3 regions of the Saccharothrix sp. CB00851 genome follow, and region 1 is predicted to be linked to each of the others. Evidence: riboswitches for the same ligand, from Rfam matches in the RefSeq annotation. Region 1 holds a riboswitch; each other region holds the start of a gene.
The links. A riboswitch is a leader RNA that binds a small molecule or an ion and turns the genes downstream of it on or off. The one in region 1 is predicted to bind S-adenosylmethionine.
Positions count from the first base shown of each region.

Region 2: it holds a riboswitch for S-adenosylmethionine, as region 1 does, so the genes downstream of both, A6A25_RS29310 (methionine ABC transporter ATP-binding protein) here and A6A25_RS40475 (aminotransferase class V-fold PLP-dependent enzyme) in region 1, are expected to answer to the same signal.
Region 3: it holds a riboswitch for S-adenosylmethionine, as region 1 does, so the genes downstream of both, thrC (threonine synthase) here and A6A25_RS40475 (aminotransferase class V-fold PLP-dependent enzyme) in region 1, are expected to answer to the same signal.

Region 1 covers NZ_LWLC01000065.1:154,994-162,813, forward strand. The annotation lists gene A6A25_RS40450 (RNA polymerase sigma factor) at 1-218, opposite strand, end outside; gene A6A25_RS40455 (RNA polymerase sigma factor) at 317-877, opposite strand; gene A6A25_RS40460 (TetR/AcrR family transcriptional regulator) at 978-1,526, shown strand; gene A6A25_RS40465 (DUF167 domain-containing protein) at 1,519-1,800, shown strand; gene A6A25_RS40470 (potassium/proton antiporter) at 1,979-3,451, shown strand; SAM riboswitch class IV at 3,516-3,629, shown strand; gene A6A25_RS40475 (aminotransferase class V-fold PLP-dependent enzyme) at 3,665-4,984, shown strand; gene lspA (signal peptidase II) at 5,008-5,595, shown strand; gene A6A25_RS40485 (RluA family pseudouridine synthase) at 5,592-6,527, shown strand; gene A6A25_RS40490 (multidrug effflux MFS transporter) at 6,635-7,820, shown strand, end outside.
Region 2 covers NZ_LWLC01000034.1:110,635-118,454, forward strand. The annotation lists gene metG (methionine--tRNA ligase) at 1-1,103, shown strand, start outside; gene A6A25_RS29295 (TatD family hydrolase) at 1,108-1,944, shown strand; gene A6A25_RS29300 (resuscitation-promoting factor) at 2,225-3,655, shown strand; gene rsmA (16S rRNA (adenine(1518)-N(6)/adenine(1519)-N(6))-dimethyltransferase RsmA) at 3,823-4,701, shown strand; SAM riboswitch class I at 4,788-4,880, shown strand; gene A6A25_RS29310 (methionine ABC transporter ATP-binding protein) at 5,084-6,094, shown strand; gene A6A25_RS29315 (methionine ABC transporter permease) at 6,091-6,774, shown strand; gene A6A25_RS29320 (MetQ/NlpA family ABC transporter substrate-binding protein) at 6,803-7,609, shown strand; gene A6A25_RS29325 (4-(cytidine 5'-diphospho)-2-C-methyl-D-erythritol kinase) at 7,741-7,820, shown strand, end outside.
Region 3 covers NZ_LWLC01000012.1:405,657-413,476, forward strand. The annotation lists partial or broken gene A6A25_RS14555 (DNA internalization-related competence protein ComEC/Rec2) at 1-399, shown strand, start outside; gene thrC (threonine synthase) at 1,074-2,336, opposite strand; SAM riboswitch class I at 2,348-2,463, opposite strand; gene holA (DNA polymerase III subunit delta) at 2,560-3,543, shown strand; gene rpsT (30S ribosomal protein S20) at 3,923-4,183, opposite strand; gene A6A25_RS14580 (glycoside hydrolase family 3 N-terminal domain-containing protein) at 4,312-6,591, opposite strand; gene A6A25_RS14585 (TSUP family transporter) at 6,736-7,539, shown strand; gene A6A25_RS14590 (VOC family protein) at 7,508-7,820, opposite strand, start outside.

The DNA.
Region 1 (7,820 bases):
GCCCTGGGCTCGGCCAGGCGGTCCAGGTGGCGCAGCAGGCTCAGCCACACCGTCTGCACGACGTCCTCGGCGGTGGCCTGGTCCAGTCCGTTGCCCCTGGCCACGTGCCACACCAACGGGGTCAGCTCGGCCACCAGGGAGTCCAGCGCCTCCCGTGAACCGGACCGTGCGGCCACGACCAGCGCCGCCTGCCGCTCGTACCTCGACGCCTGGGCCATGATCGCGGCTACGCCGAGGTCGTCCGTGCCGGGGTCCTCCGGGATGGCTTCGGCCAGTTCGGCGCGCAGGTGGTCCAGCCGGGGGTCCAACTCGTCGGTCATGACGTCTCCTTCCCGCGCTGGGAGCCGCGCACCCGTCGCTCCTCGTTGCCGACCTGCTCGCTGACCAGCGCCCGCGCCTGCGACACGTACCGCCGCACGGACGCCCGCCTGCACCCCAGCACGTCGGCGATCTCGTCGTCGGCGAAGTCACAGAACCGCAGCACCAGCGCGGTGCGCAGGTGGTCCGGCAGGTTCGCCACCGCCGCCAGCGTGCTGACCAGCTCGTGCCACGTCTCGGCGTCCCGCTGCTTGGGCACCAGGATCCGGTACGTGCCGCGCTGCCGGGCGACCACCTCGTCGGTCAGGTCGCCCGGCCGCTCCCGCCGACGGGCCTGGTCCACCAGCAGGTTGCGGATCGTCTTCACCAGCCAAGCACGCCTGGACCCGGGAGCGATCACCGGCCAGTGCCGCCACGCGCCGACGAACGCCTCCTGCACCGCGGACTCGTGGTCCAGGTGCGGCGACATCACCGCCGCGAAGCGGAACAGCCTGGTGCGCTCGCGGTGGTAGAAGTCGCTGAAGGTGGCCGCGTGGTCGTCGGGATCCTCCGGCGTCACGAACCCTCCCCCCTCTGGTCCCGGTAACCGGTAGACGGACGAGACCGGGGGTTGTGGAGGAAATCCGCGCCGTCGTTACCGTACGGTAGCGTATGGAGCTGTGGCACGGCGAACGCGCGACGACTGGACCGGGGTGGCCCTGCAAGCGCTGGCGGAAGGCGGGGTGGCCGCGGTCGCGGTGGAACCGCTCGCGGCGCGCATCGGCGCCACCAAGGGCAGCGCCTACTGGCACTTCCCCAACCGGGAAGCCCTGCTCAAGGCCACCCTCGAACGCTGGGAGCGCGAGCACACCGAGTCCGTGATCGAGCTGGTCGAGTCGGCGGTGGAACCGCTGGAGAAGCTGCGGCTGCTGTTCGGCACCGTGCTGGAGAGCGTCGAGGACAGCGCGGTGGAACTGGCCATGCTCGCCGCCAAGGACGACCCGGCGGTCGCGCCGGTGCTGGGTCGCGTCACCGAGCGCCGCATCGCCTACATGGAGGACCTGTTCGGCCAACTCGGGTTCGACGCCGACGTGGCGCACCAGCGGGCCGTGCTCGCGTACTCGGTCTACCTGGGACAGGCCCAGCTGATGTCGTCCACCCCGCACGTGGTCAAGGGGAGGCGCACGCTGCTGGAGGAGACGCTGACCATCGTGATGTGCCGTGCCTGAGGCGTTCCGGTTCGGAATTCGGGTGAAGCCGGGCGCGAAGCGAGAGGCCGTCGGCGGTCGGTGGGGTGACGGCGCGCTGGTCGTCGCGGTCGCCGCGCCCGCCGTGGAGGGCAAGGCGAACGAGGCCGTGCGCAAGGCGCTGGCCAAGGCGTTCGGCGTGCGCAGGCAGGACGTCGAGGTGGTCGCGGGCGAGCGCGGCCGGGACAAGGTCGTGCGGGTCGACCCCGCCCCGGCCGACGCCGCCGAGGTGCTGGCGCGGCTGCTCGACAGCTGAGCGCGCACAAACGTCCGCTGTGGACGGTGCGGGGCCGGAGAACTTCCGGCTGGTGACGGTGCGTGGTGCCGCGTGGTGCCGTGTGGCGTGCCGGATTCGTCCATTTCGGTGTCACCAGGGAGAATGACCCCGTCGAGTGATGTCGCGGTGACGACGGCCTGGAGGTCGAGTGGGCGGTGTGACGGACTTCCTCGGCATCGCCGCCGCGGTTCTCCTGCTTTCGGTCATCGCGGTCAGGGTGTCGATCCGGCTCGGTCTGCCGTCCCTCCTGCTCTACCTCGGCATCGGGGTGCTGCTCGGCGAGGCCGTGGTGGGCATCCAGTTCGAGGACGCCGACCTGACCCGTTCGCTGGGCACGGTCGCGCTCGTGCTGATCCTCACCGAGGGCGGGCTGACCACGCGGTGGAGCGCGGTGAAACCGGCGCTGGGGCTGGGCATCACCCTGTCCACGGTGGCCGTCGGCGTGAGCATCGCGGTCACCGGGTTCGCGCTGCACTTCCTGCTGGACATGGACTGGCGCACGGCGCTGCTGTGGGGGGCGGTGCTGTCGTCCACCGACGCCGCGGCCGTGTTCAGCGTGCTGCGCGGGGTGGGCGTGGGCAAGCGGCTCATCGGCGCGTTGGAGCTGGAGTCCGGCATCAACGACGCGCCGGTCTACATCGCCGTCGTGCTGCTCGCGTCGCCCGATCCCATCACCTGGACGGCGCCGCTGCTCATGCTCTACGAGCTGATCGCGGGCGGTGTGATCGGGATCGTGCTCGGCTGGGTCGGCGGTGTCGCGCTGCGCCGGGCCGCCCTGCCCGCCACCGGCCTGTACCCGCTGGCCACGGTCGCCGTGTGCCTGCTCGCCTACACCGTCGGCGACCTCGCGCACGCGTCCGGCTTCCTGGCCGTCTACATCGCCGCCCTCGTGCTCGGCAACGCCCGCCTGCCGCACCGCGCGGACACCCTGTCGTTCGCCGAGGGTCTGGGCTGGATCGCGCAGATCGGGCTGTTCGTGCTGCTCGGCCTGTACGCCTCGCCCGACCGGCTGCTCGACGCGCTGGTACCGGCCCTGGTCGCGGGCGCGGTGCTGGTGCTGCTGGCCCGGCCGCTGTCGGTGCTGTGCGCCGCGCTGCCGTTCCGCGTGCCGTGGCGTGAACAGGTGTTCATCTCCTGGTCGGGGCTGCGCGGCGCGGTGCCGATCGTGTTCGCCCTGCTGCCGCTGATCCAGGGCGTGGCCGGCGCGCAACAGCTGGTGGACGCGGTGTTCGTGCTGGTGGTGGTGCTGACCGTGGTGCAGGGCACGACCCTGCCGTGGCTGGCCAAGTGGCTCCGGCTGGTCAAGTCCGGCGAGGCGCACGAGGTGCAGGTCGACTCGTCGGCGCTGGACCAGCTGGGCGCGGAGCTGCTCCAGGTCCGCATCCAGCCGGGCTCCAAGCTGCACGGCGTGTACCTGTCGGAGCTGCGGCTGCCGCCGGGCTCCTCGGTCAGCCTCGTCGTGCGCGACGACAACGGCTTCACCCCGCAGCCGACGACCCGGCTGCAGGAGCACGACCAGCTGCTCGTGGTGTGCACGGAGGCCATGCGCACGGCGACCGAGCAGCGCATCCGGGCCGTCGACCGGGCGGGCCGGTTCGCCCGCTGGAAGGGCGACGTCGGCCTGCCGTGACGGCTCCCAGGATGTGAACGCCCCTCGACGGCGCGCGGCGGCCTGGGTTAACTTCGGTGCCGAAGGTCATGAGTGCCAGCGCTAAGCCCAGGCTTGCTGGCCGGCAACCCTCCTACCGCGGTGGGGTGCCCCTGGTGAGGACCTGGCCGGCGCGCAGGGCGTCCGGCAAGCGCGGGCCTCCACGGGTGGGGTCCCGGACCCCCGGAGGGCGTCATGACCGTCGCAGTTCCCCGCACCGCAGTCGCCGCTTTGCCCCGCGTCGTCGTCTCGTCGCTGCGCGTGCCGCTGGTGACCGGCGAGCGCGTCGAGTACGCCAACCTCGACCACGCGGCCAGCGCGCCGTGCCTGGAGCAGGTGCGTGACGCGGTGGACGAGCTGCTGCCCTGGTACGCCAGCGTGCACCGGGGCGCGGGTTACGCCTCGCAGGTCAGCACCAAGGTCTACGAGCAGGCACGTGCGTCGGTGCGCCGGTTCCTCGGTGCCCGGGACAGCGACGCCGTCGTGTTCACCCGCAACACCACCGACGCGCTGAACCTGCTGGCCAGGAGCGTGCCCAGGCACACCGCCGTGATTCTCTTCGACACCGAGCACCACGCCGCGCTGCTGCCTTGGCGCGGCCCGAACGTGCGTCACCTGCGCACCCCCGACTCACCCGCCCAGGCGGTGCTGGAGCTGGACCGGGCGCTGCGCGCGGCACCGGTCGGCCCGCGGCTGGTCGTGGTGACCGGCGCGTCCAACGTGACCGGTGAGGTCTGGCCGGTGGCCGAGCTGTCGCGGGTGGCCCGCCGGCACGGCGCCCGGATCGCCCTGGACGCCGCCCAGCTCGCGCCGCACCGGCCGGTGGACGTGCGCGCGCTGGACGTCGACTACACCGTGCTGTCGGGGCACAAGGTCTACGCGCCGTTCGGCGCCGGGGTGCTGGTCGGCCGGTCCGACTGGCTGCAGGCCGCCGAGCCGTACCTGGTGGGCGGCGGCGCGACGGCCCGCGTCACCGACCACGGCGACCGGCTGGGCGTGGCCTGGTCGGCGGTGCCCGAGCGGCACGAGGCGGGTACGCCGAACGTGGTGGGCGTGCACGCCCTGGCCGTGGCGTGCGACGTGCTGAGCAGGCACTGGGAGCAGACCACCGAGCACGAGCGCGTCCTGCTGGAGCGGCTGCGCGCGGGCCTGAAGATCGTGCCGGGTGTGCACGAACTGGCGCTGTTCGGGTCGGACCACGACCGGGTGGGTGTGGTGAGCTTCACCGTCGGTGGTCAGGACGCCGGCTACCTGGCCGCCGCGCTGTCCGCCGAGCACGGCATCGGCGTGCGTGATGGGGCGTTCTGCGCCCACGTCGCCGTGCACCGCCTCACGCACGGTGACCGGGCGCTGCGGGCGTCCCTCGGGCTGGGTACCACCGAGGAGCACGTGGACCGGTTCGTGGCCGCGTTGCGCACGCTCGTGGTGGAGGGTTCGCGGTGGGAGTACGAGCTCCGCGACGGCCGTTGGGCCCCTCTGGACGACCGGCGCGCGCTCCCGCCGTTCCTGCGCTGACTCCGATACTGGACAATGGCCCGGTGAGCACCGATCCCAACACCGAGCCGGACACGCCGGACCAGCCGGACGCACCGCTGCCCAAGCGACGGGTCCTCTTGCTGGCCGTGATCGCCCCGGTGGTGCTGGCGCTCGACCTGATCACCAAGATCATCGCGGTCGAGGAGCTGGAGGGGCGCGAGCCGGTCGAGCTGTTCGGCGGCCTGCTCTACCTGCCGCTGATCCGCAACACCGGCGCCGCGTTCGGCCTGGCCGAGGGCTGGACGGTGATCCTCGCCCTGATCGCGTCCGGCGTGGTCGTGTTCATCCTGTGGATCGCGCGCCGGCTGCGGTCGGTCGGCTGGGCCATCGGCCTCGGCCTGGTGCTGGGCGGCGCGACGGGCAACCTGGTCGACCGGATCTTCCGCGGTCCCGGCCCGCTGCGCGGCGGCGTGGTCGACTTCATCTCCGTCCTCGACCCGTGGGGCAACTTCTTCCCCGTGTTCAACCTGGCCGACTCCGCCATCTGCGTGGGTGGCGGCGTGATCGTGCTGATGGCTCTGCTCCAACGCGACTACGACGGCACGCGCGTCGAGAAGAAGCCCAGCTCGAAGTCGGAGAAGAACGCATGAGTGGCGACTACCGGACCCTTCCCGTGCCCGATGGCCTGGACGGGATGAGGGTCGACGCCGGGCTGGCCAAGCTCCTCGGCCTGTCCCGCACGGTGGTCGCGGCGTTGACCGAGTCGGGTGACGTCGTGCTCGACGGGCAGCCCGCCGGCAAGTCGGACCGCCTGGTCGCCGGCTCCGTGCTGGAGGTCACCCTGCCCGAGCCGGAACGCCCGGTGCAGGTGCAGGCCGTGCCCGTGGAGGGCTTGGACATCCTGCACGAGGACGACGACGTGATCGTGGTCGACAAGCCCGTCGGCGTGGCCGTGCACCCCAGCCCCGGCTGGACCGGTCCGACCGTGGTGGGCGGCCTGGCCGCGGCCGGCATCCGGATCGCCACCTCGGGTGCCGCCGAGCGGCAGGGCGTCGTGCACCGGCTGGACGTCGGCACGACCGGCGTCATGGTGGTGGCCAAGAGCGAGAGCGCCTACTCGGCGTTGAAGCACGCGTTCAAGGAGCGCACGGTCGACAAGCTCTACCACGCGCTCGTGCAGGGCCACCCGGACCCGATCAAGGGCACCATCGACGCGCCGATCGACCGGCACCCCAAGCACGACTACAAGTTCGCCGTGATGGCCAACGGCAAGCCGAGCATCACGCACTACGAGGTGGTGGAGGCGTTCCGCGCCGCGTCGCTGCTCGACGTGCACCTGGAAACCGGCCGCACGCACCAGATCCGGGTGCACTTCTCCGCGCTGCGGCACCCGTGCGTCGGCGACCTGACCTACGGCGCCGACCCGGTGCTGGCCAAGCGACTCGGCGTGACGCGGCAGTGGCTGCACGCGCGCACGCTCGGCTTCCACCACCCGGCCGACGGCCAGTGGGTGTCGTTCACCAGCGAGTACCCCGACGACCTCGCCGACGCGCTGGAACTGTTGCGCGCAGAGGGTTATTGAGCTTTCCGCCCGAAAGTCTTGCGCCGAGCGCGTGACTTCGGCCATATCGCTTTCCCGCATTCGTTTGGCTTGCGAAGCTTTTGCCAGACGACGCGGGGGAGTGCGGCATGGACAACAGGGCCAGACTCGTGGCGCTGCTGGGCACCCTGTGCCTGCTCGGACCGCTCTCGATCGACACCTACCTGCCCGCGTTCCCGTCGATCGCCGGTGAGTTCGGCTCGACGGAGTCGCAGATCCAGCTGTCGCTGACGACGTTCATCCTCGGCCTGTCGGTGGGGCAGTTGCTGGTGGGGCCGTTGTCCGACTCGTGGGGCAGGCGGCGTCCGCTGCTGTTCGGCATCGGCAGCTACGTCGTGGTCTCGCTGTTCTGCGCCGTCGCGCCCAGCGCGCTCGCCCTCTCCGGCCTGCGCCTGCTCCAGGGGCTCGGCGTGGCGGCCGGGTTCGTGGTGGCGATGGCGGTGGCCCGTGACCGGTTCGAGGGCCTGGCGATGGCCCGGTTCATGTCGTTGATCATGCTGGTCAACAGCCTGGGACCGGTGATCGCCCCGGTGCTGGGCGGCCAGTTGCTGCGGTTCACCAGCTGGCGGGGCACGTTCGTCGCGCTCGCCCTGATCGGGTTTGCGTTGCTGATCGCTCTGGCCGTCGGGCTGCCGGAGACGTTGCCCAAGGCCAAGCGGCGTCCGGCGAACCTGCTGCTCACGATCAAGGTGTTCGGCGGGCTGCTGGCCGACCGCAAGTTCGTCGGCTACGCGCTGGCGTCCGCGCTGGCCCTCGGCTCGCTGTTCGGTTACGTCGCCGGGGCGTCGTTCGTGCTGCAGGGCGTGTACGGGCTGACGCCGCAGCAGTTCAGCCTGGTGTTCGGGGCGAACTCGGTGGCGATCGTGCTGGCCGGCCTGCTCAACACCAGGCTGACCGGCCGGATCATGCCCCGACCGCTGCTCAAGATCGGGCTGGCTGGTGCGGCGACCGGTGGGGTCGGGCTGTTGGTCGGCGGGCTGGTGGGCGGTGGGCTGGCGACGTTCCTGCCGCCGCTGTTCGTGCTGACGATGAGCGTCGGCCTGCTCATGCCGAACGCCGGTTCGCTGGCGATGTCGCGGCACCCGGAGGCGGCGGGCAGCGCGTCGGCCGTGCTGGGTGTGACGACGTTTTTGGTGGGTGGCCTGATGGCGCCGCTGGTCGGCGCGGGCGGTTCGGCGAGCGTGCTGCCGATGGTGACCGTGATGGCCGCCGCCACCCTCCTGGCCCTGTTCGCCTTCGCCACCCTGACCAGGGGCGACATCGGCATCACCCGCG
Region 2 (7,820 bases), on a different contig from region 1:
TCACCCGCGACCTGGACTGGGGCATCCCGATCCCGCTCGACGGCTGGCGCGAGCAGCCGATGAAGCGCTTCTACGTGTGGTTCGACGCGGTGATCGGCTACCTCAGCGCGTCCGTCGAGTGGGCCCGCCGCAGCGGGGACGACGACGCCTGGAAGGAGTTCTGGACCGGTGACGCCCAGGGCTACTACTTCATGGGCAAGGACAACATCGTCTTCCACTCGCTGATCTGGCCGTCCCTCCTGCTCGGTCAGAACGGCCAGGGCGCGAAGGGCGGCGAGCCGGGCGCGTTCGGCACGCTGAACCTGCCCACCGAGGTGGTCAGCTCCGAGTTCCTGACCATGAGCGGCTCGAAGTTCTCCACCTCGCGCGGTACCGTGATCTACGTCACGGACTTCCTGGAGCAGTTCGGGCCCGACGCCCTGCGCTACTTCATCTCGGTGGCCGGTCCGGAGAACCAGGACACCGACTTCACCTGGGAGGAGTTCGTCCGCCGGACGAACTTCGAGCTGGCCAACGAGTGGGGCAACCTGGTCAACCGGTCGATCTCGATGGCGCACAAGAACGTGGGCGCCGTGCCGAAGCCGACCAGCCCCACCCAGGCCGACCACGAGCTGCTGGAGCTGTCCCGCAAGGCGTTCGACGTGGTGGGCGCGAACCTGCGCCGCTCCCGGTTCAAGCAGGCCTCCAGCGAGGCGATGAAGGTGGTCGGCGCGGCCAACCGCTACCTGTCCGACCAGGAGCCGTGGAAGCTCAAGGACGACCCCGAGCGCCGCGACACCGTGCTGCACACCGCGTTGCAGGTCGTGCAGGACGCCAACGCCCTGCTGACGCCGTTCCTGCCGCACTCGGCGCAGAAGGTGCACGAGGCGCTGGGCGGCACGGGCGTGTGGGCCGCGCAGCCGCAGCTGACCGACGTGGCCGACCTCGACGTGCCCGACCGCGAGTACCCGGTGCTGACCGGCGACTACGCGGCCGAGCAGGCGACCTGGGCGTCCACGCCGATCGAGGTGGGCAGGCCGCTGGCCAAGCCGGCGCCGCTGTTCGCGAAGCTGGACCCCGAACTGGGTGAGACCGGCCCCGAGTGGGCCCCGATCGTCAAGTGACGAAGTGACGAAACGCCGCGGCGAACGGCCACCGGTCCCGGAACCCCTTCCGGCGCCGGTGGTCGACGCCCACACCCACCTGGACGCGTGCGGCGCGACGACACCCGACCAGGTCCGCGAGGTGGTCGACCGGGCCGTCGGGGCGGGCGTGGACCGCGTGATCACCGTGGCCGACGACCTCGACGCCGCCCGCTGGGCCGCCGAAGCCGCGACGTGGGACGAGCGGGTGTTCGCCGCCGTCGCCCTGCACCCGACCCGCACGTCGACGTTCGGCGAGGTCGAGCAGGCGGAGTTGAGCAGGCTCGCCGAGCAGCCCCGGGTCGTCGCGATCGGCGAGACGGGCCTGGACTACTACTGGGACTACGCGCCGAAAAGCGCCCAGCACGAGGCGTTCCGCTGGCACATCGACCTGGCCAAGAAGGTCGACAAGCCGCTGATGATCCACGACCGGGACGCGCACGACGACATCCTGAAGGTGCTCGACGCCGAGGGTGCGCCGTCCACAGTGGTCTTCCACTGCTTCTCCGGTGACCTCTCCTTCGCGCGCGCGTGCGTGGAACGCGGGTTCGTGCTGTCCTTCGCGGGCACCACGACGTTCCGCAACGCCCACGCCCTGCGGGAAGCCGCACTGTGGGTGCCGGAGGACCACCTGCTCGTCGAGACCGACGCGCCGTTCCTCACGCCCCACCCGTACCGAGGTCGCCCGAACGAGCCTTATTGCGTCAACTACACGGTCCGTGACCTAGCGACTCTGCGTGAGACCGATCTGGCCGAGCTGGCCACGAAGATCACCCGAAACGCCGAACGGGTCTTCGGTCTTCGTGACGCGGCGGAGTCGTAATCCTCCTTACAACGAATGGCGGACAGACTTGCTCCCCTAACGGAGTGACTGAACTCACAAGGATTGCGGGGGTGTTGGCACAACCGCCCGGGACCCGTTACGGTCCCGTGACCGTGCCCCGAGTAGCAGTTCGGGGCGCACCCGCAGTCGGGGCGGGTCACGTTGACACCAGAAGCGACGAAGCCGAACACGCACAGGAGTTGCCGGAGATCACCAGCTGACCACCGACATCGAACGTGCGCGTCGCCGGACTTCGCGCCTTCAGGAGGTATGGCACCCCGTGAACTCGTTCAACGAGGACACCGACTGGTTTACGCCCGTGCAGGCACCGATCACCGGTGTCGACGTCCTGGACAGACCCGGGCCGCCGTCCGAATGGGACACCGCGGTGTTCACCATCACCCCGGACGACGTCCTGGAAGTACTGGGACCTGACGCCGACGCGCTGCTGGAGAGCGCGAACGTCGACGTCGACGAGCTGATCCGGCTGATCAACGCCGAGACCACGCTCCTACCCCCGATCATCATCCCCGACGAGGTCTCCCAGGACCGGGTCGCGGGCGCACTGGCCGCCGAGCGGCCCGACGCCCCGCCGGCCGCCCTGGTCGAAGCCGCGGGGAAGTGGAAGCGGCGTTTCCTCAAGGCCGCGGTCGCCACCGTGCTGGTGACCATCTCCGGTGGCGGTGCCACCGCGATCGCGATGGACAAGTCCGTCACGGTCGACGTCGACGGTGAAGCCAAGACCGTCCGCACCTACGAGTCCACGGTCGGCGAGATCCTCGCCGACGAGGGCATCACGATCGGCGAGCACGACGCGCTCAGCCCGTCACCCCAGGCGAAGGTCGGCGACGGCGGGAAGATCTCGCTGGACCGCGGCCGGCTGGTGAAGATGACGGTCGACGGCGAGCAGCGCGAGGGCTGGGTCCGCTCGGTCACCGTGGACGAGGCGCTGGACCAGATGCAGGTCAACGACGAGGGCGCGTGGCTCTCGCACGACCGCGGCATGGACGTGCCCCTCAGCGGCCTCTCGCTCGAGGTCAAGAGCCTCAAGACCATCACGCTCTACGACGGCGGCAACGCGCCCCGGCAGCTGCAGACCACGGCCGTGACCGTCGAGGAGCTGCTGAAGAACGAGAACCTCACGCTCGGCCCGGACGACAAGCTCGAAACGGCGATGGACCTGCGCGTCACCAACGGCGCCGAGGTCCACATCACGCGCACCGGCGTGTCGGTGATCAACGCGACGGAGGCCATCCAGCCGCCCGTCGAGGAGGTCAAGGACGACACGATGATGAAGGGCCAGAAAGAGGTCCTGGACCCGGGCGAGGCCGGCGAGCAGATCGTCACCTACCGCGTCACCGTGAAGAACGGCGCCGAGGTCGGCCGCGAGAAGCTGGGCGCGAAGGTCACCAAGGAGCCGAAGCCCAAGAAGGTCAAGGTCGGCACCAAGCTCCCGCCGGACGGCGAGATCTGGGACCGGCTGGCCTACTGCGAGGCGACCGGCAACTGGGCCATCAACACCGGCAACGGCTACTACGGCGGCCTGCAGTTCAACAAGGGCACGTGGGACGCCTACGGCGGTGGCCAGTACGCCGCGTACCCGCACCAGGCGACCCGCGAGCAGCAGATCGCGGTGGCGACGAAGCTGCGCGACGCGCGCGGCGGCTACTCGGCCTGGCCCCACTGCCAGCAGAAGCTGGGCCTCCCCTAGATTGCCGCTGCTCCGCAGACGGCGGGCTCGGTCGCCTGGAAGTCGATCGTTCGCGCCTGATTTTCCGACGATCGAAAAGCGTGATCGCCGGAAAATGAGTCGCGAACGATCGACGCGACCTCGCGTGGTGGTCCAGGGGCGTGCGTGACGTGGTGGAGAATGCACGGGTGACTGAGGATTCGACGTCGGCCGGTTCGGGGAGCCACCTCCTCGGGCCGGCCGACGTGCGTCGGCTGGCCGCCGAGCTGGACATCCGCCCCACCAAGAAGCTGGGGCAGAACTTCGTGCACGACCCCAACACGGTGCGGCGCATCGTGTCGGCCGCCGACCTGCGCCCGGACGACGTGGTCCTCGAAGTGGGCCCCGGCCTGGGTTCGCTGACGTTGGCGTTGCTGCCTTCCTGCCGCGCGCTGGTGGCCGTGGAGATCGACGGGGTGCTCGCCGACCGCCTCCCCGTCACGGTGGCCGAGCGCGCGCCCGACCTCGCCGACCGGCTGACCGTCGTGCACGAGGACGCGATGCGCGTCACACCCGACCAGCTCCCGACCGCCCCGACCGCCCTGGTCGCGAACCTGCCTTACAACGTGGCCGTGCCCGTCGTGCTGCACCTGCTGGCCGTGCTGCCGTCGTTGCGCACCGGCCTGGTGATGGTGCAGTCCGAAGTCGCCGACCGGATGGCCGCCGGTCCCGGCAGCAAGGTCTACGGCGTGCCCAGCGTGAAGCTCGCCTGGTACGCCGACGCCCGCCGGGCCGGCCCGGTGCCGCGCTCGGTGTTCTGGCCCGTGCCGAACGTGGACTCCGCGCTGGTCGCGTTCGAGCGCCACCCACCGCTGTCCACTGTGGACCCGAAACGGCTGTTCTCGTTGGTGGACGCCGCTTTCGCGCAGCGGCGCAAGATGCTGCGCGGCGCGCTGTCCGGCTGGGCGGGTTCGGCCGCCGAGGCCCAGCGGCTGCTCGTCGCCGCGGGCGTGGACCCGGCGGTGCGCGGCGAACAACTGGCCGTCAGTGACTTCATCCGGATAGCCGAGGCCGCGTCCCCTCGGTAGTCGATGATCTTTCGGCCGAAAGTGTGATTTGCCGGACGATCCGGTTTCAGGCTTGCGTCAGCGAGGCTCGGTCAGGTCTACTCGTGGTGCCATCCCGAGCGGCCGAGAGACCTGGCTCTACGACGCCGCAGCAACCACCCCTCCATGGGGGCAGGTGCTTCAGCCAGGATCGATGGAGGATCACGTGCCCAGGATGCGAATGCTCACCCGCCGGCGGGTCGTCGACCACGGCCGCCGCACGTCGTCAGCCTGTCGCAGCTGCCGCTAGCAGCCCTGGGCGCCTTCGAATCCTCGCGTCCTTCATTCAGGACACCTTTCTGAGCTGAGCCGTCGGTCACGCACGCCACCAGCGTGCGCGCCGCATGCTGTCGTGGAGCGAAACGTGATCACTGTCGAGAACCTCACCAAGACCTTCCCCGGGAGTACCGGGCAGGTTCGCGCGCTGGACGGCGTGAACCTGGACGTCGCCGCGGGCACCGTGCTCGGCGTCGTCGGCCCCAGCGGGGCGGGCAAGTCCACCCTGGCCCGGTGCGTCGCGCTCCTGGAGCGCCCCGACAGCGGTGCGATCCGCGTCGACGGCACCGACCTCGTCTCCCTCGACGGCACCGCCCTGCGTGCCGCCCGCCGGCAGATCGGCGTCGTGCCGCAGGGCGACTCACTGCTGCGCCAGCGCACCGCCGCGGGCAACGTCGCGCTGCCGCTGGAGGCCGCGGGCGTGGCCGGGCCGCAGCGCCGCACCCGCGTCGCCGAACTCCTCGACCTGGTCGGCCTGACCGACAAGGCCGGCTCCTACCCCGACCAGCTCTCCGGCGGCCAGCGCCAGCGGATCGCGGTCGCCCGCGCCCTGGCCGCGTCGCCGTCCGTGCTGCTGGCCGACGAGCCGACGTCCGCGCTCGACCCCGACACCACCGGCTCGGTGCTCACCGTGCTGGACCGGGCCCGCGCCGAACTGGGCGTCACCGTCCTCGTCGTCACGCACGACATGGGCGTGGTCCGCAGGATCTGCGACGACGTCGCGGTGCTGGAGGACGGCCGCGTGGTCGAGCACGGCAAGGTGCTGGACCTGGTGTCCGACGCCACCAGCCGCACGGCCTCGTCCCTGCTGCCCGCCGTGGACCAGAACCCGGCGCTGGAAGGCTCGTTCGACCGGGTCGCGGACGTCGTGCTGATCGGCTTCGCCGCCGTCGGCGCGCTGCTGCCCGAGGCGACCAGCCGGTTCGGTGTCGAGCTGAACCTGCTCGGCGGCGGCCTGACCCGGCTCGGCGAGACCCCGGTGGCGCGGTTCCGCGTCGGCCTCAAGGGTGAGCGCGCGGACTCGGCGCTGGAGTGGATCTCGGAAGCGGGCGGCTCGGTGCGACGGACCCTGTCGGGTCCGCAGGGAGTAGCTGCGTGAGGTCTGCAACACCCTGGTCCATCGTGTTCGACGACGTGCTGGTAGCCACCGGCGAGACGTTGTACATGGTGGTCGTCTCCACCCTGATCGCTGTTCTGCTCGGCGCACCCGTCGGCATCTGGCTCCAGCTCACCGCGCCCGGTGGGCTGAAGCCCCGGCCGGTGCTGCACAAGGTCCTCGGGTTCGTCGTGGACCTGGGCCGCTCCATGCCGTTCCTGGTCCTGCTGGTGGTGCTCACCTCGCTGACCAGGTTGCTGCTCGGCAGCACCATCGGACCCACGGCGGCCATCGTGCCGCTGGCCGTCGGCGCGATCCCGTTCGTCGGCAGGCTGGTCCAGAACGTGCTGGCCGAGGTGCACGTGTCGGTGGTCGAGGCCGCCGTCACCACCGGGTCGTCCACGCTGCGGATCGTGCGCAGCGTGCTGCTCCGCGAGTCGTTGCCCGCGCTGGTCAACGCCGTCGGCGTCACCGCGATCGCCCTGCTGGGCTACTCGGCGATGGCCGGCGTGGTCGGCGGCGGCGGCCTCGGCGACCTCGCCGTGCGCATGGGCTACCAGCGCTTCAACGACCGCTACCTGTGGAGCACGGTCGTCGTGCTGGCCGTCATCGCCACCCTGATCCAGTTCACCACCAACCGCGTGGCCCGCGGCGTCGACCGCCGCCGCACCGCGTCCGTCTGATCGTCTTTCTCCTCACCTAAGGAACGAAATGCGTATTCGTGCTGCCCTGCTCGCCGTGCTGCTGACCGCAGTGGGCTGCGGTAGTGGCGACACCGGGGCCGCGTCCGACCCGAACGCACCCCTTAAGGTCGGCGTGAGCCCCGTCCCGCACGCCCAGGTGCTGCGCTACGTCGCGGACAACCTGGCCGCGTCGAAGGGCCTGAAGATCGAGGTCGTGGAGTTCACCGACTACGTGCAGCCGAACGTCGCGCTGGTCGACGGGTCGCTGGACGCGAACTACTTCCAGACCGTGCCCTACCTGGACACGTTCAAGGCGGAGAGCGGCGCGCCGCTGGAGTGGATCGGCCCGGTCCACCTCGAACCGCTCGGCGTGTACTCGAAGAAGCACAAGTCGCTGGCCGACCTGCCGTCCGGCGGCCGGGTGGCCGTGGCCAACGACGCCACGAACGAAGCCCGGGGCCTGCAGCTGCTCCAGGCCAACGGGCTGATCAAGGTGATCCCGGGCAAGGAGAAGACGGCGACCATCCGTGACATCGCGGAGAACCCCCGCAACCTGGAGTTCGTCGAGCTGGAGGCCGCCCAGCTGCCGCGCTCGCTGGACGACACCGACGCGTCCGTCGTGAACGGCAACTACGCCATCGACGCGGGCCTGAAGCCGTCGACTGACGCACTGGTCCTGGAGAAGACCGAGGGCAACCCCAACGCGAACGGCCTGGTCACCAGGGTCGAGCTGAAGGACGACCAGCGCGTCAAGGACCTGCTCGCCCTCCTGCAGTCCCAGCAGGTCAAGGACTACATCAAGGAAACCTTCGCCGGCTCCGTCCTCTCCGTCTGACCCCTGTCCACCGACCCGTGACTCGCGGTAGCCGGTCCCGGGACGCGAACGGAGGCACCTGACGTGCGTTTCACCGCAGGTCAGCGGTCAGTGGCAGCGAGCTACCCGGAAACGCCCGTACGCTTCATGGCGTGCTCGCTGTCGTCCCACCCCCGGTCACCGTCCGCGTCCCGGCCAAGGTCAACCTGCACCTGGCCGTAGGCGACCTCCG
Region 3 (7,820 bases), on a different contig from region 1:
GTGCTGGGCCCGCGTGCGGACCCGGTGGGTGAGACGAACACGGCGGTCAACGACGCGTCGCTGGTGCTGCGGGCCACCACCGCGGCCGGGCGGGTGCTGTTGACCGGCGACATCGAGCTGGCCGGGCAGGCGGACCTGCTCGGCGGGCACGTGGACCTGCGGGCCGACGTGCTCAAGGTGCCGCACCACGGGTCGCGGTACTCGTCACCGGCGTTCCTCGCGGCCGTCCGGCCGCGGATCGCGCTGGTGAGCGTCGGCGCGGGCAACCGCTACGGCCACCCCAGCGGGGTGCTGGTCGACGCGTTGACGAGCCGAGGCGCGCTGGTGCTGCGCACGGACCGGGACGGCGACACCGCCGTCCTGGCAGGCCCGGACGGGCCGCGGGTCGCCCGCCGGGGCGGCAGCCATTCCCACAACGGACAAGGGGAGAACGATGAGGAACGACGTCTGGATCCGATTGCACTCCGGCTGGTCGCCGCGAGGCGGCAACCGGGCCGTGGCGTGGGCGCTGTGGCAGCCGGGCTACACCGCCGAACCGTGGCCGCGGGACGAACTGCGGCCCGCCTTCACCTATTACGTCTGCGAGGACCTGCCCGGCGGCGAACGCGGCATCGTCGCCAGGGCGACGGCCGTCGGCGTGATCCGACTGGCACAGGTGCCCTCGGCGGACACCGCCTACCGCCTGGTCGCCGACGCCCTGTTCGACGCCGACCTCATCATGCAGCCGGAGGAGTGGCACGCCGAGCGCTACAACCAGGAGAAGGCGACACGTCCCTGGCCTCAGATGCTCACCGCCTGGCGCGTGGTCACCGAACCGGTCGGGCCGCACGTCCTGCCGGAGCTGTCCGCGTTCCCCCGAACCGGCTGGCTGCGTTCGTCCCGGATCTCGCTATGAGAACCAGGAGGACGGAGACGGTCGTGGCAGTGCCCAGGCCGACCGCGGTACCGCGATCAAGCCGACCAGCGCCGGACAGATCGCCGAACCCGTCGACGGGCATCCCACCGCCGGGCTGACCCGGACCGTGACGTCCGGGCGGCCGGCATCGCGGTCGGCCGCCCGGACATCGCCGGGATCAGTCCTGGAGGGCCTTCAGGACGGCCTCGGCCGACGGCGGGACGTTGGCGCGGGGGCCGACGCGGTCGCCCAGGGCGTCGAGGGTCTTGAGGCCGTCACCGGTGATCAGGAGCACCGTCTCGCCGTCCGGGTCCAGCCGGCCGGTCTCGATGAGCTTCTTCGCGGTGGCGACGGTGACGCCGCCGGCCGTCTCGGCGAAGATGCCCTCGGTCCGGGCCAGCAGGCGGATGCCCTCGACGACCTCTTCGTCGGTGACGTCCTCGATCGCGCCGTTGGTGCGGCGGACGGCGTCCAGCACGTAGGGGCCGTCGGCGGGGGCGCCGATCGCCAGCGACCGGGCGATGGTGTCCGGGCGGACCGGGGTGACCACGTCGTGGCCGGCCTTGAAGGCGGCCGCGACGGGGGAGCAGCCGGTGGCCTGCGCGCCGAACACGCGGTAGGGGGTCTGCTCGACCAGGTCCAGTTCGCCCAGCTCGCGGAACGCCTTGTCGACCTTGGTCAACTGGGAGCCGGAGGCGATGGGCACCACGATCTGGTCGGGCAGCCGCCAGCCGAGCTGTTCGGCGACCTCGTACCCGAGCGTCTTGGAGCCCTCGGCGTAGTAGGGGCGGACGTTGACGTTGACGAACGCCCAGTCCTCGTGCTCGGCGGCCAGTTCCTGCGCCAGCCGGTTCACGTCGTCGTAGTTGCCGTCGACGGTGATCAGGTTGCCGCCGTAGACGGCGGTCATGAGGATCTTCGCCTGCTCCAGGGTGGACGGCACGAGCACCACCGACTGCCAGCCCGCACGGGCCGCGGCGGCGGCGACGGCGTTGGCCAGGTTGCCGGTGGAGGGGCAGGCCAGGACCTTGAAGCCCAGCTCGCGGGCGGCGGCGAGGGCGACGCCGACCACGCGGTCCTTGAACGAGTGGGTGGGGTTGCCGGTGTCGTCCTTCACCCACACCTTGCGCACGCCCAAGGCCTTGGCGAGGCGGTCGGCCTCGACCAGGCGGGTGCCGCCGGGGTTGGTGTTGGGGTGCGACTCGACGGTGGTCGGCACGGGGAGCAGGCCGCGGTAGCGCCAGATCGACCGGGGGCCCGCCTCGATGTCCTCGCGGCGGACCCGGCCGAAGTCGTAGGCCACTTCCAGCGGCCCGAAACACTCGAGACAGGCGTATTCGGCGGCGAGCGGCGTCTCGTGGCCGCACTCGCGACACGACAGTGCGCGGGCGGGACCGAGGTCGAAGGAGGTGGTGGCCGAGGGCACACTGACAGCAGTCATCGCGAGGTATCTCCTCATCTTTCCCGCGCGTCGCGGGTCGGAATTGGCACCGTGGTCGCCAGCGGACGCTGTGCGACGGGTTGCCGGGGCTTCTTCGGGCCGATCCCTCTGCCCCTCTGGATGAGCGGTATTCAGTTGTGGCCTCAACTTACGTCACCATCCCGACCTTCAGCCAGAGACGTCCACCATCCGGACGCCGGACGCGCGTGGGAGGATCGCGTCCGTGAGTGCGCCCGCTGACACGCCCGACGCCGTGCACCTGATCGTCGGCGAGGAGGAGTTGCTGGTCGAGCGCGCGGTGCGCGGTGCGTTGGCGGCGGCGCGGAAAGCCGATCCGCAGGCCGACCTGACCCGCGTGCGCGTGACCGATCTCACCCCGCCTGAGCTGGCTGAACTGGTGAGCCCGTCGCTGTTCGCCGAGGGCCGGGTGGTCGCGCTGGAGGCCGCGCAGGAGTGCGGCAAGGAGATCGCCGACGCGATCATCGGCTACGCCAAGGCCCCGGCGGACGGGGTGACGCTGGTGGTCGTCCACACCGGTGGCGGGCGCAGCAAGGTGGCCAAGGACCTGCCCGCGGCGCTGCGCAAGGCCGGTGCCCGGGTCACCGAGTGCCCCAAGATCACCAAGGCGGCGGACCGGGAAGCGTTCGTGCGCAACGAGATCCGGGCGGCGGGTGGTGGCAAGGCCGATCCGGAGGCCGTGGCCGCGCTGATCGAGGCGATCGGATCGGACCTGCGCGAGTTGGCGGCGGCGGCCTCGCAGCTCGTCGCGGACACGGGGGGCAAGGTCGACGCCGAGGCGGTCCGCCGCTACCACCGGGGCAGGGCCGAGGTGACCGGGTTCGCGGTGGCGGAGAAGGCCGTGATGGGCGACCGGGCCGGTGCGCTGGAGGCGTTGCGGTGGGCGATCCAGCTCGGCGTGCCGCACGTGCTGGTCGCCGACGCGCTGGCCGACGCGGTGCGCACGATCGCGCGGGTGTCGGCGGTGGGGCGGGGCGACCCGTTCAAGCTGGCGGGGGAGCTCGGCATGCCGCCGTGGAAGGTGAAGAAGGCCCAGGGGCAGTCGCGCGGCTGGGAGGACCGGGGGCTCGCGGCGGCGATGACGGTGGTCGCCGACCTGAACGCCGACGTCAAGGGCGTCGCCGCCGACTCGGGCTACGCCCTGGAACGCGCAGTGCTGAAGATCGTCGCGGCGCACGGCCGCCGCTGACCGGGACGCGGGTCGCGCTGGACGGGCCTGATGGGGCTCGGGGTGGGCGGGGCTCGGGCCGGGCTGGATGGGGTCTGGCGGGGGCTCGGGCCAGGCTGGGCGCTGGATGGCGCCTGGTGAGGGCGCGGGTCAGGCTGGGCGCTGGATGGCGCCTGGTGAGGGCGCGGGCTGGGCTGGGGCGCGGGCAGGGCTGGACGGGACCTGGCCGGGGCGCGGGCCGCGCGGATGGGGCCAAACCCGAACGCGGGCCGACAGAGATGCGGGTTGACCGGGGTGCGGGGCGGCCGGGGCGCGGGCTGATCGGGACGACAGAAAGGGCCGCCCACCCCGCGCGGGGTGGGCGGCCCTTTCGGCAAGAACCAGTGGCGTGAGGACCAGATCAGATCTGGTTGGCGCGCCGCGCCAGCGCCGACTTCTTGTTGGCGGCCTGGTTGGCGTGGATCACGCCCTTGGTGACGGCCTTGTCCAGCTTGCGGGAAGCCTCCCGCGCCAGGACGGTGGCCTTCTCCTTGTCACCGGCCTCGGCGGCCTCACGGAACTTGCGGATGGCGGTCTTGAGGGACGACTTGACGGCCTTGTTGCGCAGGCGCGCCTTCTCGTTCGTCTTGATCCGCTTCATCTGGGACTTGATGTTCGCCACGCGAAAGCCACCTTTTCCTCGGTCTGGAGAGTCGCACCGCGCTTGTCACCGGCTCCGCCCCACGAAGGGGCGGTTTTCCTCCACAGCGGAATGCCGCGCGGTACGGCAGAGAAGGATATCAGGGCAGCTCACCGCACCGTGAATCGAGTCCTCTCCTCGCCGACCACGACCTCGTAGTCGCCCTTGGCCACCTCCGGCTTGCCCGCGCCGTCCATGTCGCCGGACGTCACCGCCAGCCGCCGCACGTCGAACGTCACCTCGACCGCCCGCTCCTCGCCCGCCTTCAACGCCACGCGCGTGAAGCCGACCAGGCGCCGCTCCGGCGTGAGCACCTTGCTCACCGGCTGGTGCACGTACACCGGCACGATGAGGGTGCCGTCACGCGCCCCGGTGTTGGCCACGGTCACCGACACCTTCACCTGCTCGTCCCGCCGCACCTCCGCCGACTTCAGGGTCGGCGCGGACGTGGTGAAGGTCGTGTACGACAAGCCGTGCCCGAACGCGAACGCCGGGTCGTACCCCGAGCTGGCCACGGTGTTCGCGCCACGCGGCTGGTCGTAGGAGAACGGCTGGTCACCGACCGTCTTCGGCCACGACACCGGCAGCTTGCCGCTCGGGTTAACCGCGCCGAACAGCACGTCGGCGATCGCGCTGCCGCCCTCCGAGCCCGGCAGCCAGCCCGCGACCAGCGCCGGGGCGTCCGCCACCGTGCCGAGCACCTGCGGCCGACCGGTGAGCAGCACCACCACGACCGGCTTGCCCGTCGCACGCACCGCGTTCACCAGGCCCTGCTGCTCGGCGGTCAGCGCGGGCTCCTCGGTGTCCGACTCGCCCTCGGCGCCCGGGTCCTCACCGAGCACCACGACCACCGCGTCGGCGTCACCGGCCTGCGCCACCGCGTCGGCCTGCGCGGGCGCGCTGACCACGTTCGCCGACGGCGCGGCGGCCCGGATGCCCTCCAGCACCGTCACCGCGTCCGGCATCGGCGACCAGTTCGGCACGCCCTGCCAGCCGACCGACCAGCCACCGAGTTGGCGGGGCACGGAGTCGGCCGCGTCACCGGTCACCACGAGCTTGCCCGCGCCGGTCGACAGGGGCAGCACGCCGTCGTTGCGCAGCAGCACGGTGCTCTCCGCCGCCGCCTGGCGGGCCAGCGCCCGGTCCGCGCCGTTGACGATCGCGTCGGCCTTCTCCACGTCCACGAACGGCTTCTCGAACAGCCCCAGCTCGAACTTGAGCTTCAGGATCCGCCGCACGGCCTGGTCGATCCGCTTGCCGGGGATCGCGCCGCTGCGCACGCCCGCCAACAGGCCGGAGGTGAAGCCCGCCGCGTCCGACGGCTCCATCGCCATGTCCACGCCCGCGTTGACGGCCATCGCGATGGCCTCCTCGTAGTCCGCCGCCACGTGGTAGCGGTCCACCAGGAACCGGATGTCCTCCCAGTCGGTGATCGCCACGCCCCGGAAGCCCATCCGGTCGCGCAACTGCGTGGTCAGCAGGTACTTCGACGCGTGCGCGGGCACGCCGTTCACCGCACCGGAGTTGATCATCACGGTGCCGACGCCCGCGTCGAACTGCGGCTGGAACGCGGGCAGCACGGTGTCCTGCAGGTACCGGATCGGCAGCTGGGCGGGCGCCCGGTCGTGCCCGTTGAACGGTTCGGAGTAGCCCGCGAAGTGCTTGGCCGTCGCGGTGAGCTTCGCGGTGCCGTCGGTCGGCTCGGCCTGCTGCCCGCGCACGTTCGCCGCCGCCAGCGCGCCGGCCAGCACCGGGTCCTCGCTGTAGGTCTCGTAGTACCGGCCCCAGCGGGTGTCGCGGGCGATGTCGGACACGGGCGCGAAGTTCCAGAACACGCCGGTGGCGCGCATGGCCCGGCCGGTGGACACGCCCAGCTGCTCCTGCAGCTCCGGGTTCCACGTCGCGCCCAGGCCGATCTGGTGCGGGAACATGGTGGCGCTGAGCACGTTCGAGTGGCCGTGCACGCCGTCCGCGCCGTAGATCAGCGGGATCCGCAGCCTGCTGTGGTCCAGCGCGTACTTCTGGATCTCGTTGGTCATCTCCGCCCACGCGCGGGGCGTGTTCGGGTTCGGCGCGTCACCGCCGCCGGACAGGATGGAGCCGACCTTGGCGTCCTCCAAAACCGCCTTCATGCAGTCCTCGCGCAGCGGACCGGGGTTCCACTCGCAGTTGCCCCGCAGCTTGCCCAGCCGGATCTGGGTCATCTGGCCGACCTTCTCCTCCAGCGTCATGCGCTTGAGGAGGCTCTCGACGCGTCGGTCGACCGGGGCCCGCGCGTCCAGGTAGTCCTGTCCGGTCGGCTCCATCACGCCGCTGGCTTGCGCGCCGGTGACCAACAGGGCCAGCGAGACCAGCGCGGCGACCGCGGTCCGCTTGCGGGATCTCAACACCGAGGACCTCCAGGTGGATCGGAGAACACCGGATCACCCTCCCCGTGTGAATCGGCCCACAACAGGGCCGAACGGCGCATTCTGGGAGCGCTCCCACCGTGGTAAGGGGTGAAATGCAGTACGCCCGTCTTGTTTCATGTGCGGGTGACCACCGCACTCGACTGGCCCGGCTTCGGGCAGATCTCGCTCGCCGCCCTGCTGTTCCTCTGCCTGGCCGCCGTCCTCGCGGGCGCGGTCGACGCGGTGGTGGGCGGCGGTGGGCTGGTCCAACTGCCCGCGCTGCTGCTGATCGCACCCGGCGGCCAGCCGCTGTACGCGCTGGCCACGAACAAGGTCGCCTCCGTGGTCGGCACGGCGGCAGCGGTGCGCACCTACTCGCGGCAGGCGGCGATCGACTGGTCGTCGGCGCTGCCGATGGCGGCGGCCGCGTTCGCGGGCGCGGTGGGCGGTGCGGCGTTCGCGGGGGCGTTGGCGCCCGGTGTGCTCAACGGTGTGGTGCTCGTCGCGCTGGTCGGCGTCGGCCTCTACACGTGGCGCAAGCCGGAGCTGGGCGTGGCGGAGGCGCCGAGGTTCACGCGGTTCGCCCAGATCGCCGTGATGGCGCTGGGCGGCGCGGTGATCGGCTTCTACGACGGTCTGGCGGGGCCGGGCACGGGCGCGTTCCTGGTGTTCCTGCTCGTGGGCCTGGTGGGGTTCGCGTTCCTGCGCGCCTCGGCCACGGCAAAGGTTGTGAACGTCGCCACGAATCTGGGTGCGCTTCTGTACTTCATCCCGGCGGGGAAGGTGCTGTGGGGCTTGGGATTGGTGCTCGCGCTGTGCAACGTGACCGGCGCGGTGTTCGGTGCGCGGCTGGCGGTGCGGCGCGGATCGGCGTTCGTGCGCCGGGTGTTCCTGACCGTCGTGGTGGCGCTCGTGGTCAGTCTGGGGTGGAAGGCGGCGACTGGATGACCCGGAACGTCGCGCCCATCGGGTCGCCGACGGTGGTGAACCGGCCGAACCGCGACTCGACCACGTCGCCGACCGTGACGCCGCCCAGCTCGGCCACCCGCCTCGCCGCCGCGTCGGCGTCGGCGACTGCGAAGTAGGTCATCCAGTGCGGCGGGATCTCGGCGGGGATCTCGTTCGCCATCCCGAACACGCCCGCCACCGCACGGCCCTCGACCCGCAGCTGCGTGTACGGGAAGTCCGGCAGCGGGTCCAGCCCGACGCCGAACACCTGCTGGTAGAAC